4 regions of the Alkalimarinus alittae genome follow, and region 1 is predicted to be linked to each of the others. Evidence: predicted binding sites of a transcription regulator. Region 1 holds the regulator's gene; each other region holds the start of a gene.
The links. The regulator FNR, encoded in region 1, switches genes on or off when oxygen is low (the NO sensors DNR and NnrR bind a similar motif). The targets are predictions, from matches to a motif close to TTGATCTAGATCAA.
Positions count from the first base shown of each region.

Region 2: the regulator FNR is predicted to act here: its motif matches at 1,348-1,361, upstream of ubiT (ubiquinone anaerobic biosynthesis accessory factor UbiT).
Region 3: the regulator FNR is predicted to act here: its motif matches at 1,656-1,669, upstream of NKI27_RS15050 (universal stress protein).
Region 4: the regulator FNR is predicted to act here: its motif matches at 900-913, upstream of NKI27_RS04680 (L-lactate MFS transporter).

Region 1 is NZ_CP100390.1:885,881-890,185, reverse strand. It holds gene NKI27_RS03910 (DUF302 domain-containing protein) at 253-732, shown strand; gene NKI27_RS03905 (hypothetical protein) at 1,007-2,116, shown strand; gene fnr (fumarate/nitrate reduction transcriptional regulator Fnr) at 2,250-3,011, shown strand; gene NKI27_RS03895 (hypothetical protein) at 3,268-3,681, opposite strand; gene alr (alanine racemase) at 3,801-4,305, opposite strand, start outside.
Region 2 is NZ_CP100390.1:2,963,066-2,967,370, reverse strand. It holds gene NKI27_RS13470 (Crp/Fnr family transcriptional regulator) at 1-663, opposite strand, end outside; gene ubiT (ubiquinone anaerobic biosynthesis accessory factor UbiT) at 794-1,285, opposite strand; gene NKI27_RS13460 (TIGR01212 family radical SAM protein) at 1,494-2,393, shown strand; gene ubiU (ubiquinone anaerobic biosynthesis protein UbiU) at 2,452-3,447, shown strand; gene NKI27_RS13450 (U32 family peptidase) at 3,482-4,305, shown strand, end outside.
Region 3 is NZ_CP100390.1:3,324,252-3,328,556, reverse strand. It holds gene NKI27_RS15055 (MBL fold metallo-hydrolase) at 1-447, shown strand, start outside; gene NKI27_RS15050 (universal stress protein) at 503-1,420, opposite strand; gene NKI27_RS15045 (ABC transporter transmembrane domain-containing protein) at 1,839-3,614, opposite strand; gene NKI27_RS15040 (Fis family transcriptional regulator) at 3,870-4,232, shown strand.
Region 4 is NZ_CP100390.1:1,058,955-1,063,259, forward strand. It holds gene NKI27_RS04675 (GMC oxidoreductase) at 1-770, opposite strand, end outside; gene NKI27_RS04680 (L-lactate MFS transporter) at 1,008-2,249, shown strand; gene upp (uracil phosphoribosyltransferase) at 2,499-3,125, shown strand; gene NKI27_RS04690 (uracil-xanthine permease family protein) at 3,136-4,305, shown strand, end outside.

The sequences.
Region 1 (4,305 bases):
CAAAACGCTTAGGCGATTCATCCCCATCAACCCTTAGCTAAACACACTTAAGAATGAATAACCGCCTAGCAATAAACCGCTAACGTTTTTAATAAGTGCTAATGGATAAGAATAATGATCAAAGCCGCACGCTCTGAAACTATAAATAAGTATAGACAATACTCAGAAAAGTGAAGATTCTTTGACGAAACAGCTAAATAGAACTATAAAAACACTCTTATTCATCACCCAAACCACCTTCAAGGGCTCCCTATGCGATCTATTGTGCTTTGTTTAGCAACAACAGTAGTGATTTCATCATCAGTATTAGCAGATGTGTCACCAAGCACTACCGTCTCCCAGAACGGCCTTATAAGCATCAAAAGCAACCATGACGCTAAAACCACAACGGATAGGCTTATTAGCACGCTAGACAAAAAGGGCATGAACATCTTTGCTAGAATTAACCATGCAGAAGGCGCAGCAAAGGTAGGCGAGGCATTACGCCCTACTGAGTTAGTTATTTTTGGCAACCCAAAGGTTGGCACACCGCTGATGCAGTGCGGACAGAGTATCGCTATCGATATGCCACAGAAGGCATTGATATGGGAAGATGAACAAGGGGTAGTTTGGTTTTCTTATAACGATCCTATTTATATCGCTCAGCGCCACAGCATTAAAAATTGCGAAAAAGTCATCGATAAAATCAGTCAGGCGCTTTCGAACTTTTCATTGGCGGCCACTAAGCCTTAACGCCTGACTTTTTGAATACTATCAAAAAGGTTAAGCTGAACCTCTTGTGCGACGCAATATGCTGCTTAGCGCAGAAAGGCTCTTATATCCCCCCCTCCTCATTATTAAGCCCCCAACATATAGCTAAAAAAACTTTGTCATAAATTTTCATCAACACCTAGGTCTATTGATACAAATCAACACCCCCAATCACTCATTGAGTAGACTAATCACTCTATAATAACGGTTTGTGAGTCAGGCTTGTCTCAGACCATGATTTAATTTAGGAAACGTAATGGGCTCTCCGTTTGAGAAAATCACTCCCATAAAGGCAAATCATAGAACAATACAGGATGTTATTGGGGTTAACTCATACCCAACAAGTCGAACTATGGAACAAATTCTCTCTCACAAAGACTGGCTATTTTGCACTAACAGCTTCCGATATGACTCGCCGGATAAGCCTGGCTTGTTTGTAGAAGATAGAGAGTTTAGTTTAAAGAATTACACCGACATCATAACCAACAGCAACAAAACCAATTCTGAACTTGCGTTGTGCATATCAATGCCGCTACAAAACACCTTATGTAGCTATCCAACCCCAAAAGCAGGCCATTTAAGTAGTACAGCCGTCAGAAATTATATTGACTACCTTCTTAAAGAGATCCATCTCGTTAGTGCTCTGATCCCAAAAGATCGCAGCATTAACTATATTCATTGGCAGGGCGACATAGCACAATTATTAACGCCGGCTGAAATGACAGAGATTATGTACTCCCTCAACAAAGCCTTCAACCTACAAGACGAAAGCAGAGGGACCTTTGTTATAGAGCTCGATAAAGTCCCTGCTGATGATGCCATTATTGCCCTTATAAAAGGCCTTGGATTTAATCATATTTGCCTTGGCACACAAAATAGAGATCAAGACCCAATTGATTTTGAGTTTTTGGCAGAGCAGGTAAAGATATTCAAACAATATGACTTTAAAACTGTCAACGTTCGTTTCCTGACCAAAAAACACGAGTCATGCGCCAAGCTGAGCGAAAAGCTTGAAGGCCTAATCGCTATTAATCCTGACACTATTTATGTAATAGACGAAGATGAGCGCCTTTCTGTTCTATCTGGCGTAGAAGTAGATGAGTCTACTCAATGTAATTGTCATCAAAGATTTGAAGAAAGACTGATTCAAAGTAACTTCAACAAACTTAATCATGTTAAGTTTTCAAAGGACACGTCTGTCTCTAAAGGTATATCAGGCGACTTAATCGGTATTGGTTTAGGTGCTACTAGCTTGATAGAAAACGCATTTATACACAACGTAGACCAACTCGACCAATATTATCAACGCATAATAAATAATCAACTGCCCTTTAGTTACGGAGGCTACATTAGACCAAAGTATTGAATGATTATATTACTACCTACTTTTACCCCCTTCTCCCTACCCCTATTTTTTTATATGTTAGAATCATATAAACTAAGTAATAAATAACATAAATATTCTGCTGATATACAAGCTATTAACTGAGTAGAGCGAGATGAGCGAAAAAATCGCAGCAATAGACCCACAGCCCACTACAGGAATTAATCAATCCTGCTTACAGTGCAGTCTGAGCAATTTGTGCATCCCAATTGCTGTCAACAAAGATGAAATTGATCGCCTTGAAGACCTGATAAAGCAAGGAAAGACCATCAATCGTGGTGATCATATATTTAAAGAACACTCCCCCTTTAAGTCTTTATTCGCTGTCCGTAGCGGCGCAATTAAAACTTATTCAGTCACAGAAGACGGTGAAGAACAAGTCACAGGCTTTTATTTACCAGGGGAAATTATTGGCCTCGATAGCACCAACACAGATTCATACAGCTGCTCTGCTAAAGCGCTTGAAAGGGCCAGTGTGTGCGAGATTCCGTTTAGTCAACTTGAAACATTGGCCTCAAAAATACCAACCCTTCAACATCACTTTTTCTCATTAATGAGCAAAGAAATTCAAGGCAGCCGACAGCTTACAATGTTACTTAGTAAAAATACCGCAGAAGAGCGAATTGCATCATTACTGCTAAGCCTTTCTAGCCGATTTAAATTACGTAAACTTTCAGGCACAAGCTTTAGACTTCCCATGCCAAGAAACGACATTGGTAACTACTTAGGCCTTGCTGTTGAAACCGTTAGCCGTGTTTTTACTCGCTTTCAAAAAAGCGGCCTGATATCTGTTCAGGGTCGTGAAGTGGTGCTAGAAGATATTGACGCTTTAGTCGATATCGTAAAAAACCACAGTAAATGCATAAACCCAAAATAATACAATCATGCTAAAAAAAGAGGCTTTATGCCTCTTTTTTTATGTTTAGACGTTAATTAACTACAAGAATAATACCTACTTATTAGTATAAAATCAAATATTGATTTATATCACTTTATGGTAGTTTTTCACCCCTAAAATCACCCACTTTAAGCAATAAATTATGAAATATCATTTTACTGGCTTAATGAGTACTGATTTCATTTCAGATATACTCCATAATAATAAGTGAACCTAAGCCTAGCTAGTTATACCTTTAATTCTCTACATCTTCTTCATACTGCTCAGATACTCGACGGGCAAACACTCCGCCAAAACAGGCAAATAAGCACCCAAGAAAAACCATCACAACAGCCATGAAGGTAATATCACCCCGTTCTGCAGAAGACATGATGGAGGCTATTCCGGCAAGAAAACCAACAACGGAAGCATGCGTTACCTTATAATGAGAGGCCATCGTACCCGTCAATAGACCACCAAACGCCATCGTTAAGCAATAAACTAATACGGCAAATACAAACCAAATTTCTTGCTTATAGGTTGAAAAAAAGACGTAATCACTCGCGGCCATGCCAATATATGATGCGAGCAAGACATAAAGAGCCTGACCAAATAGACCGACCAAAATCGTCACTATCAGCCCGACAATAAGCGCTTTCCAACTAATCATTAGGTTATCCAAGTAATCGAAATAAATTAGAAGGTATCAGTGTATATGAAAATATAAGGAGGATAATTGACTTACTGCAACTGTCTTTCGTTGAAGCGCCACTTTACTTACAGCAGCGCTTAAGAAACGTATCTTCGAGGTACCCTAGCGGTTACCCCTGTTAACAGCTCATAACTAATCGTTCCAGCAGATTTGGCAACTTCATCGACTGAGATATTTTTTCCCCATAACTCAACTTCATCACCTACGTTTACTTCTGGATGGTAACTAAGATCAACACTCAACATATCCATCGAGACACGGCCAATTAATGGCACTACCCTGTCGCCTATCCAAACAGGTGTACCTGTCTCAGCGTGACGAGGATATCCATCGCCGTAGCCAGCTGCAATTGTACCGATTTTGGTTGTACGGCTTGCTCGCCACGTGCCGGCATAACCGACACAATCACCAGCCTCGATCTCATGTATCGCCATAATACGCGACTGCAGCGACATAACAGCCTTTAAGCCCATTGCCTCTGATGATAAGTGATCTAAAGGGGAAGACCCATACAACATCACACCAGGCCTCACGCAGTCGAGGCGGGTTGCTTTATGCTCTATCAACGCGGCTGAATTTGCA
Region 2 (4,305 bases), 2.1 Mb from region 1:
TTTATCAACATCTTTGATAATGATGACTTTACCCTGAGTCTCTAATATTTCACGCTCTTTTAGCGTGTTAAATATCCGGGAAAGTGTTTCGGGCTTAATCGATAGACGTGACGCGATCAACTGCTTTTGAATGGATAGCTCAACTCGACTATTGGTTTCACCTTGCTTTTCAAGCTCATTTAAGAAAAATCTGACCACTCTATAAGTGGCGTTTTTCATGGTGAGATTCTCAATTTCGTTCAGTCTGCCCCTGAGTCGTAGCGCTAGATCACCTAATAAACTTAAGCAGGTTTTTGGGTTTTCTTCCAAAATAGAAAGGAAGTGCTTACTGTTGAAAGAAAGCACTTTTGAGCTTGAAATTGCGGTCGCGGTTACAGGGTAATCATCTTTATTCATAAACATGACGGCTTCGGCAAACGTCTGCCCAGGCATAAGAATTTCGATAACTTTTTCATTACCATCTGGTGTTAATCGAGTGAGCTTTATTTGCCCCGACAGTATCAGGTAAAAATGGTCAGCCTGTTCACCTTGAAAGAATAAGTGCTGGTCAGGTTCAACTTCACATAACTTAGTTGTGCGGGCGACTTCGACCAAGGCTTTCTCTGATAAACCAGAGAATAGGTAGTGTTTCTTAATTTGTTCTAGCTTCAATTCATCTAACATGGGCATCACACTTAAATTTGGGTTTGGGTTATGTTACCACCAGCCTTTCCAGATTTGGCATGCCTATAAAGGAGTAATTGATATAAAGTCGTTAGAATGTTGACCTAGAACAACCTAATTTTGCATCAGACTACGAGGCAAAAATACTAACAAACTCGCCCGCGCTACTTAAAAGAAAGCGTAACTCATTTGATAGCTCATTGGTATCTAGGGCATCGATAAGATTCTTTACTTCTAACCCTAACTCAGTATCGCCCTCAATTAGCAACCGCCTTTGAAAGAATAACGTATCTGGGTCTTCTTTTCTTGCTGCTAGCAAAATAAATTCATTTAAATTACCGCTAATGCTTACATCGTGCATGCCAAATGGCTGCAATGCAATTTTGCCGTCATGCCCAAGGCTAAAATACCAATTAATATTAAGGTCGTTTATTTTAACTAATAACCAACGGTTTCTTAGAAACTCACACTCGCCAGACTCGAGGGCTTCTTTAAATACTTGCTGTAGCACTTTAGTCATTGCCAGTCTCTGAGCCCCAAAAGGTACATGCGTCAGTGGCTTAGCTAAGATTCTAGGGAGTTGCGCATAAAATTTTGCAGGTGAAGGGGGTCTTGGAAACAAAATAAACTCCTAATAGTGGGGGGCGATTCGGAGACAATAGTGTGTTAGCTGTATGGGGTGCCTTGATGATCATCAACTCGCTTTTTAAAAACCTCTGTTAGCCTCTTCAAAATTTGCGCAACTCATTGAAAAGGCATTCACATTTTATGCAGTGTTTATGGTCATCTTCAGCCTTTAAACAAAATTCATCCACTAAGGCTGTTTGACAATGGATTTAACAAAACACGCCACGACGCTAGGCCGTCACCTAAAACAAAAGTGGGGCGAGCGCGTTCATAAGGTTTCTATCAACGCGGCATTCACTTGTCCAAACCGAGATGGCTCGAAAGGTATTGGGGGTTGTACCTTTTGTAATAACGCATCGTTTTCACCCTCTGACAAAAAGATTGTCACGCCAATTTCTGAGCAGGTGTTAGCAGGGCAAAAAGTGATTGTTAAACGCACTGGGGCGAAAAAGTATTTGGCTTATTTTCAGTCATATACCAACACATACGCCGAAATTGATTACTTAAAAACGTTATATGAAAGTGCGTTAAATAGCCCCAATGTGGTGGGTATATCCGTAGGCACAAGGCCAGACTGTGTACCTGATGCAGTGCTTGATCTACTGCAGTCGTATCAACAGAAAGGCCATGAGGTATGGCTTGAATTAGGCCTGCAATCTTCATTTGATGCTTCATTGCAGCGCGTTAATCGAGGTCACGGTTTTGCGGAGTATGTTGACGCGGTTCAGCGTGCGAGAAGTCGAGGCTTACAGGTTTGTACTCACCTTATCGCAGGAATGCCAAGCGAGAAACCAGAAGACACTCTAGTGTCACTCGAAAAGGTATTAGCATTGGGTACAGATGGCTTAAAGATACACCCTCTGCATGTGGTTAAAGGGACTCAACTAGCGCGTGAGTGGAAGCGGGGAGAGTACCAGCCTATGACTCAGGCGGACTATGTTCAGTTGGTCGCAGAGATTATTAGGCGAACGCCGAAGTCGATTATTTTTCATCGATTTACCGGTACCGCATCAGAAGAGTTGCTGCTCGCGCCAGCGTGGTGTAGTAAAAAATGGATCGTACTAAATGATATCTGTAACGCCCTAGAACCTGAACGTGCTTAATCACAAACAATGAATACTTTATATAACGCCAATTAAATTTGGATAAAAGGAGAAATACGTGGAACTGGTCTGTCCAGCAGGTAGTCTTTCTGCTCTAAAAATCGCGGTCGATAATGGTGCTGATGCGGTATATATCGGTTTTAAAGATGATACAAATGCGAGGCATTTTGCCGGACTTAATTTTGCCGATAAAAAAGCACAAGATGGCTTAGCTTATGCCCGAGAAAAAGGCGTAAAGGTGTTTGTGGCTATTAACACTTACTCTCAGGCTGCAGGTTGGTCACGCTGGCAGAGAGCCGTAGATGCTTCGAACGAATTAGGCGTTAATGCCTTAATTTGTGCTGATATGGCGGTTATGGATTACGCTGCAGAACGGTATCCTGAGCTGCCATTGCACCTATCGGTTCAGGGCTCCGCAACTAATTATGAAACCTTAACGTTTTATAAAAATAATTTTGGTATCCGTCGAGCGGTTCTGCCTCGTGTATTGTCGCTCAAACAAGTTGAAACCGTTGCCCAATATTCGCCTGTTGAGCTTGAAGTATTTGCCTTTGGTAGCTTGTGTATCATGGCCGAGGGTCGCTGTTATCTCTCTTCTTATTTAACCGACGAATCACCCAATACCTGTGGTGCCTGCTCCCCAGCAAAAGATGTTCGCTGGGAGCAAACTGAATCGGGTCTTGAAGCTCGGCTCAATGATGTCTTGATCGACCGGTTTGAAGAAGGCGAAAACGCAGGCTACCCAACACTGTGTAAAGGTCGTTTTAAAGTAGGGGATAAAACCTTTCACGCTATCGAAGAACCCACCAGTCTTAACACAATAGAGCTGATACCTCAGCTGCAAGCCGCTGGTATTAAAGCGGTTAAGATTGAAGGGCGACAACGAAGCCCCGCCTACGTTGAAAACGTGGTTAGAACGTGGCGAAGAGCGATCGATCTATACAACACAAACCCCGAGCAGTTCAGAGTTAAAAAGCAGTGGAAAGAAGATCTAGCAAAAGTGTCTGAGGGCACACAAACCACATTGGGTGCATATACCCGCGCATGGCAATAATCTGGACTACAGGTGAGAAAAGAAAGGTAAAAATATGAAGTTATCTCTCGGTCCGATTCTTTACTATTGGACAAAACAGCAAACCTTAGCGTTTTATGAACAAGCGGCTGACGCTGATGTTGATATCATCTATCTAGGTGAGACCGTCTGCTCCAAACGGCGTGAGTTAAGTGCGCAAGACTGGATAGACTTAGCGAAGTCACTCTCAGAAACAGGTAAGCAGGTGGTGTTATCAACACTCACATTATTAGCCGCAGAATCAGAGTTAAAAACATTACGTAAACTCTGTAATAACGGCGATATTATGGTTGAAGCTAATGATATGGCCGGTGTTCAATTAATGAGCGAGCATGGCGTACCATTTGTATCAGGGCCTGCCATCAATATCTATAATGCCCGAGCTTTAAATGTAATGAAAAAGCAGGGCGTAACCCGTTGGGTAATGCCTGTCGAGCTTGGCCGTGAAACATTGCAAGAACTGCTCGCAGATGCAGAAAACATGGGTATTAAAGACGGTATTGAAACAGAGGTCTATGCTTATGGCCGACTACCCCTCGCATATTCTGCCCGCTGCTTTACAGCCCGATATTATGATCTGCCTAAAGATAACTGCCAACTAAAGTGCATAGAGCACCCAGAAGGTATTGCCGTTCATAGCCAAGAAGATGATGAACTATTCAATTTGAATGGTATTCAAACAATGTCAGGCAGAACTTACAACCTTGAAAGTGAGCTATCTAATATGCAGAAAATAGGGGTCGATATCGCCCGTATTAGTCCGCAAGTGGATGTTACCTTTGATAAGGTTAATCAGTTCAGAAAAGCGCTGTCCGGGGAGTCAAAAACCATTGCATTATC
Region 3 (4,305 bases), 1.8 Mb from region 1:
AATGGCATTGACGGGATAGATCCAGGCAAGGTCATTTTGCTTGATTCAAGTGTCATGTTAGGTGAAAGTGCGGCGTTAGTTCAAACACCTGGACATACCGAGGGAAATCACTCTTTGGTGGCAAATACACCAGATGGCCTATTCGTGACGAGTGAAAATGGTGTCTCAGCAGAAAGCTATTCTCCTCAACACTCTAATATTTCAGGTGTTCGTCAGTTTGCGCGTTCAACAGGCATGGAGGTCGTGTTAAATGGCAATACTCTAGAGGGTGGATTAGATCAATATATTTCAATGGTGATGGAAAAAACGATAGCCGGCCCGTCTAAGCGAAATCCGGATTTTAGTAATATTGCGCCTTCGTCTGAGCTGACTTCGTATTGGGGGTTTCCGGGTTTGAAACCAACCTTTTATGTGGGGCAGATGAAATTCGGTACACTAAGTAAATAGACGCATATATTTGAGAAATCGCGGCTCCACGCCGCGATTAATTTATATATAAATATTATTTAACAGGAGGGCTAAAAGAGTCTGGTTTTATAGCTAGCACTGAGCAGTCTAATTTTGACAGTATTTTCTCTGCAGTATTACCGATAAAGAACCCTTCTATGCCTGTTCTGGCAACCGTACCCATCACGACAGTGTCAATGTCTAGTGTTAAAGCGAGGTCGCTCACGACTTTATCAACATCGCCTTGAATAAAGTGATTTGCAGAGGGCGTGTTATCTAATTCGTACTCGCTTAAAAACGCCTTCCATAATTGCTCTTGTTGAATATGGAGATCTTTCACCGCTGATTCGGCTTTTTCGATAATGGCATGTTGGCCGCTCTCTTTTAGTAAGGATGCGTAGGGTACGTGCCAAGCGTGTACCACGTGGAGTTCGGCGTCAAATGCTTGTGCCATTTCTTTCGCCAGTCCAATAATTCCGCGATTAAGGTCGATGTTTTCTGGTTGGTCTGGGTCTATATCTACTGCCGCTAATAGCCGTTTGCATTGAAAAGACTTAGTCGGCTTATTTATCCAAACCGGAACAGACGACTTTCGAAATAGTTGTTGATCATTACTACCAAAAATTGAAACTCGGTTATGGCCCTTATCATCAGTCGGCTTTATGATTAAATCAAAGTTTTCTTTAACCGCTATGGTGACGACTTCAAGCGCACCTAAGGAGCCAGTAATGACTCTGATTTCGTGGTCTTCTGGGTTAGCGTTAGATTCTTTTAGTTGTCTTTCAATGGTGCCTTCTTGAATATGAATGTATGTCTGTTGCAAGCTGGCGAGTGGCGATGATATAGGCTTCAGAACACTCACGAAGCAAATGGTAGCGTTATGAAGCTTGGCTAACGTTAAGGTTTGTTTGATAGCTGATTTTGCATGACTTATTGGGTCAAGGTAACAGAGTATTTTCTTGATTTCTTTCATGTTAGGGACCTATATCCACGTATACATAATAAAAGCGAACAGGGGTTGAGGGTTACAGGTTAATCGCCATTATTTGTGATGTTAATATGTGGAGCAGCGACGTTTAATGGTGCTATCCTGCGGTTTATTTATATATAGCTAAAGTGTATCGTCATATTGATTACAACATAAATAAAGGATGCCGAGCAAGCGTATTGGAGAGATAAACACTCGAAAAAAACAGGGTTAAAATTTTTTGATTTATATCACTCCAAAACCCAGTGTTTGGGTGCTTTTCTTGCTTTTTTAAAGGCTAAAAAGATTGCGAATCTAGACGTGGGTCATTGCAATTTTAGCTAGTTAACAGGATAACTAGCATTGGAGGCATTTAATCGATAAACGAATCACTATTTGAGTGGCGGAGACCCAACTCTAAAGGTTACATCTGCCTAAATTGCAATTCAACAAGCCGCTGATATAGCTCACTTGTTTCCATTAAATGTTGATGGCTTCCTATATCGATCAACTGGCCATTATCAAGCACTGCAATTTTATCGGCATGTTGAATCGTGGATAAACGATGAGCAATGATGAGCGTGGTCCGGCCTTTCATTAGCGCTTGAAGTGCTTGCTGTACATGATGTTCACTTTCGCTATCTAAAGCACTGGTTGCTTCATCTAACAATAGTATTTTAGGGTCTTTTAGTATCGCTCTAGCGATGGCAATACGTTGTCGTTGACCGCCTGATAGCCTCACGCCTCTTTCGCCTAAAAAGCTTTTATATCCTTCGGGTAGTTTCAATATGAATTCATGTGCATGGGCTTTTTTGGCCGCGTTTATGACGTCTTCATCACTCGCATCGGGGTTGCCGTAACGGATGTTGTGGAATACATCATGGCTAAATAAGGCGGGTTGCTGAGGAACTAACGCCATCTGTTTACGGAGGTCATTGGGGTCAATTTGTCTAATGTCGGTTCCCCCCAGAGTGATTGAGCCTGACTGTGGGTCGTAAAATCGTTGTATTAACTCAAACAGTGTCGTTTTTCCTGCACCTGATGGTCCTACTAATGCGAGTACTTTACCTTGTTCCGCAATAAGCGATAACAATGTCGTGGCAGGTTGATTAGGGCGAGAAGGGTAGTGGAATGTGACATTTTTAAATGTGATCTCAGCAGTGAGGCTAGCCGTTGAGATACTATGGGATTCCGGCGGGAGTATATGGCTTTTTTCTTGTAAAATTTCTACTAGCCGTTCAGTCGCGCCTGCGGCTTGTTGAAGTTGGCCAAATACTTCAGAGATGGTCGCTAGAGAAGAGCCGACTAATATGGCATAGAACACAAATGCTGCTAAATCTCCTCCCGACATTTGGCCAGAGATTACGTCACTTCCGCCTACCCAAAGCATGCCTGTAATAGCACTGAATACAATAAGGATTACCCCCGCTATTAAAGTTGCACGTTGCTTTATACGGTTTTTACCAATAGCAAAAGACTTTTCAACTTCAATAGAAAACGAACGCTTTTCTTCAACTTCACGAGTATAGCTTTGCACAGTTTTGATATGCTCAATGGCTTCACCTGCATAGCTGCCGACATCAGCCATAGAGTCTTGGCTTTTGCGGGAGAGCGCTCGTACTCGCCGGCCATACACGAGTAGTGGAATCAACACAAAAGGAACAGATGCCATAACAATCAGCGTCAATTTAATATTGGTGGCAAATAGCATGGCTAAGGCCCCCAAAAATATTAATGCGCTTCGCATAGCCATTGAAAAAGACGACCCAATAATACTTTGAAGCAGTGTGGTGTCGGTGGTGATGCGAGACATAATATCGCCGCTGCCGTGTGTTTCGAAGTAACTGGGGTGCAAGGTGATAACGTGATTAAAGACAGCAAGTCGAATATCGGCGCTGACTCGTTCGCCTAGCCACGAGACCAGATAAAACCGAAAGAATGTGCCTGTCGCAATCAGTACCGTAATACCTAAAATGAAGAAGATTGCCTCTCTGAGTTGCTCGTATGACTGCTGAGCAAACCCATCGTCTATCAGTATTCGTACACCTTGGCCTACAGACAACATGACGGTAGCGGTGAATATAAGCGCGATAAATGCAGCCATGACGGTGACTTTGTAAGGCTTAATAAATCCAATAAGTTCTAACAGAATAGTTAAACGTTTAGTGCTCTTAGTTGTTGAACTTTCAGTGCTGGCCATAGTTGGCTCAGGCGTTTGGGTATGATTGTGATCGGAGGTCATGTGCGTCCTGATGATTAAGTATGAACAGACGGGCTTAAATCAGCGGTGTTGTCGTTTTGACGCGGTCTGCTGAGTGTTATGAATATTAGCATACAGTATCGTTAGCGTTACTCAATGCTTCTTAGCAGGCATGGTTTGACCAGCATTTATTTAACAACGGGAACAGCCTATACTTTGTACCCTTGAATCCACCCAACAAGGTTGCTTTTTGGCATGCGTAGGACTGATAAAAAAATAGATAACAACGTGAGGAAAGCGCTAACGTTAGCCTGTGAAAGTGCACTAGAACGTGTAGAGGGCTTTAAGTGGCTAACACATACGGCTAAGTATGACTGCTTTCCAGGTAGTCTTTTGGTGGTGTGTGTGTTTGACACTCAAGCATCGCTTACCCAAGCCTGCGAAGAAGGGCAAGATGTGTATATGCGCAAACTCATTCAAGGATGCTTGCTTAAAATAGGCGTAAAATTTAAACACGTTCAGAAACAGGTTAAGTTTGATACCGAAGAAGCTTGTGAGCGAGAACATGATGCTAACTGGAGTGCACGCATTGCGCAGGACTCACTTCGGTTACATTAGGCGTTGCTAGGGCGTTAGAAGGTCAAACTTTAGGCAAAAAAAGCGGTACATGATGCCGAACGTTGATCATGTA
Region 4 (4,305 bases), 170 kb from region 1:
CCAAAATAGCGTGTTGAGTTTTTCCAGTCGACACTATAGCCATGAATACCCCCCGCAAGATACTCTCTAACATCAATCACTTCTGACTCTGCTTTAATTTCTGCCCCATTTTGCTGTGCAAAATAGAGATAGTTTTTGTCTAGGGTGTTCTTTGCATTAAATCGGCAGCCTAGCATGCAACCGCCGCAAAAAGTGCAGCCTACGCGGTCAGGCCCTTTGCCTTCAAAATAAGGGTCAGGTACTTTTTTACCGGGTTCACCAAAAAATACCGCCACGTTCGGCGCTTCAAAGGCGTCCTCTTTACCAATATTGTTTGCCAGTTGTTGTAGGGCTTTATCGCCATGCTCTTTTCTGGGAGACGGCGTTGCACCCAGCATGGTAAGTGCTGTTTTGTAATGAGGCGTAAGTTCCTCTTCCCAGTTCCCTAAGTGTTTCCAGCTATCCGATTCGAAAAAAGACTTTTTAGGGACGGGTAACGTGTTGGCATAGACTAAAGAACCACCGCCTACACCAACACCTGACAATACGGTGACATGGCGAAAAAAGGTCATTTTGAATAGGCCGAAACATTTGAGTAAAGGTAGCCATAACCACTTTTTTAGCTTCCAATTAGTGGTAGGGAAGTCTTTAGCTTTAAGCCATTTCCCTTTTTCAATGACTAATACTTTATAGCCTTTTTCTGATAAGCGTAACGCAGAGACTGAGCCGCCAAATCCGCTGCCAATAACAATGTAGTCGTAATCAAAATGGTGATTTTGGGGTTGGTTCATGCTTACACCTTAGATTTATTATTGTATTTTTAAGTCGTGCTAGATCATGTTGTTAAGTTATTGTGTACCAGACTAATAGATGATCACAAGCCTCTTTTAATCAATAGCGCTTGGCTCTTAATTTAGCGCTTGATCTTATACAAGTACAACTCTCCCTATATCCGCTTTAATGCCGCAATTATAGATATTCAAGCTCACATACGAACAGCACTACTAAGATTGCAAGAGGGATAATAGATGAAGAACAAAGGGTGGCGCGTCACGTTGGCGGGTACAGGTATCAATTTAGCTTTAGGGGTACTTTATACTTGGAGTATTTTTAAGAAAGAGATATCAGAGTCGATTCAACAGGGCGGTGTGTTTAGCTGGGATTTATCATCGATTAACGATCCTTATGCGGTTGCTTGTCTTACATTTGCATTGACGATGGTGGTCGCTGGAAAATGCCAGGATCGGTTTGGTCCGCGAGTAACGGCAATTTTAGGCGGTTTATTAGTAGGAGCAGGTTTTTTAATTATCTCCCAGACCGCTGATTACTGGGGTTGGATTATTGGTTTTGGCGTGCTTGCGGGGGCCGGTATTGGCTTTGGTTATTCTTCTGCGACACCGCCTGCGTTGCGGTGGTTTCCTTCAGCTAAAACAGGCCTGATTGCCGGTATTGTCGTATCAGGCTTTGGCTTGGCACCGGTTTATATTGCACCGCTTGCAAGCTATCTTACGGGCGAATTGGGACTTCAAACGACGATGATGATATTAGGCGTAGGCTTTACTGTTGTTGTGTGTTCATTAGCCATGCTTTTAAGTAATCCGCCTGAACACTATAGTGTAAATGAACCTGCTGCCTCACAAGCGACGGCTGCTCGTGAGTTGCTTCCATCGGAATTACTTAAAGAATCAAAGTTCTATATCTTGTGGACTATTTACTTCATTGGTGCAGGTGCCGGATTGATGGTTATCGGCAGTGTTGCGGGTATGGCCAAGCAAAGCATGGGGGCGATGGCATTTATGGCAGTGGTTATTATGGCCGTAGGTAATGCGGGTGGCCGTGTTGTCGCGGGTGTATTGTCTGACCGTATAGGGCGCATTAATACATTGTTTGCGATGTTGATTTTCCAAGCGGTACTGATGTTTTCGGCCATACCACTTTTGGGCGGAAATGATGCCAGTGCCGTTGCGCTGATTGTACTCGCTACCTTTATTGGCTTTAACTATGGTACCAATCTTTCATTGTTCCCTGCATTTGCTAAGGGGCTTTGGGGAGCCAAAAACTTTGGAACTAACTACGGTATGCTGTTCACCGCGTGGGGGGTGGGTGCATTTGTGTTGGTTAGGGTTGCAGAAGTGCTAAAAGCGTCTAGCGGTTCATTTACTAGCTCTTTCGCTGTTGCGGGTGGCTTGTTAGTGTTCAGCGCTTTGTTGACTTTTATGCTACGAGAGAAAAAAGAAACGGCAGACCTCAGTTTGGCTCATGCCGCATAATTAGCATTAAGCACCCATTTTCTACTTTGTTTCATTGATAAAGCCCTTGGATTAAACCCAGGGGCTTTTTTTAGGCTTACATTTTATGAAAAACTGACGAGCACGTTCAATTTTGTTTATAAGCTAGATCGCAACCGTTATACTTTTCTGCAATTTGAGACCGTTCGTATGTTACATTTTTGGGTAAATATCAAAAACGAGTCTCAGCAAAATATTTAATTCTTCGCAACAGAATAGAGGTGATAGTAGATGGCTGTTTATGAAATAAAGCACCCGCTAGTGCAGCACAAACTAGGGTTAATGCGGGAAGCGGAGATTAGCACCAAGCGTTTTAGGGAGCTAGCGACAGAAGTGGGTTGCCTATTAACGTATGAAGCCACTAAAGATTTACCACTAGAAACAACCGCCATTGAAAGCTGGGCAGGCCCTATCGAAGTTGAGCAAATCCAAGGCAAAAAAGTCACAGTTGTGCCGATATTGAGAGCGGGATTGGGCATGATGGACGGCGTCTTACAGTTAGTGCCTAGTGCAAAAGTGAGCGTGGTTGGCCTGTACCGTGATGAAGAAACGTTAGAACCAGTGCCTTATTTTGAAAAGCTAGTGGGTAAAATAGAAGACCGAATTTCGTTGGTGATTGACCCTATGCTGGCAACAGGAGGGTCGATGGTTGCGACAATTGAAATGTTGAAAAAAGCCGGTTGCGAAGAGATCAAAGTGTTGGTGTTAGTGGCAGCCCCTGAAGGTATCAAGCGTGTGACGGATGCGTACCCCGAAATTGACATCTATGTAGCATCAGTCGACCGCTGCCTCGATGAAAACGGATATATCTTACCGGGCTTAGGGGATGCCGGTGATAAAATATTTGGTACCAAATAAGGGCGAACAAATGAACTCAACATCTTCAGATGTAAGCAGAACGCCTGCTTGGCACAATGCACTCGCAGGCTCACAAATTCTATTAGTGGCCTTTGGCGCCTTGGTGTTGGTACCCCTGATTACAGGTCTTGACCCTAGCGTGGCACTGTTCACTGCAGGTATGGGGACACTGTTATTTCAATTGGTGACTAAAAGAACGGTGCCTATTTTCCTTGCTTCATCATTTGCCTTTATTGCGCCTATCATCTATGGCACTCAAACGTGGGGTTTACCTGCCACAATGGGCGGATTGGTGGCTGCCGGTGGGCTCTATATTTTAATGAGCTTTGCCGTTCGAATTTATGGCACTGATTTTCTTGATCGACTGCTGCCGCCCGTTGTAATTGGTCCGGTTATTATGGTGATCGGCCTTGGGCTTGCGCCCGTTGCGGTTAATATGGCGATGGGTAAAACAGGTGATGGCTCTGCCGAGTTGATGCCTTATAACACAGCCCTAATCGTATCGCTAACGAGTCTTTTTGTGACGTTACTGGTGGCTATAAAGGGGCATGGAATATTTAGGTTACTGCCTATTTTATCTGGCATTGTGACGGGGTACGTACTGTCGTTATTTCTGGGGCTTGTTAGTTTTGCGCCATTAGAGAGTGCTGCTTGGTTTGCCATGCCTAACTTTGTTATGCCTGAGTGGAACTGGCAAGCGGTGCTATTTATGATCCCTGTTGCGATTGCCCCTGCGATTGAGCATGTAGGCGATATCATGGCGATTGGAACGGTCACAGGGAAAGATTACCTGAAGAAACCTGGCTTGCAAAATACGCTGCTAGGTGATGGTATCGCAACAGGTGCCGCAGCGATGATCGGAGGGCCACCTAATACGACTTATTCTGAAGTTACGGGTGCCGTAATTCTGACAAAAAACTTTAATCCTATCGTAATGACCTGGGGGGCTGTGTTTGCCATTTTACTGGCTTTTGTGGGTAAGTTTGGTGCACTTTTACAAACGGTGCCGACGCCAGTGATGGGCGGAATACTAATCTTATTATTTGGCTCTATTGCCGTTATTGGTCTCAACACATTAATTAAGGCTGACGTCGATCTGAGTGAATCGCGTAATCTTTGTATCGTGTCTTTGGTACTGGTTTTTGGTATTGGTGGGATGGCAATAGGCAGTGGTGAGATG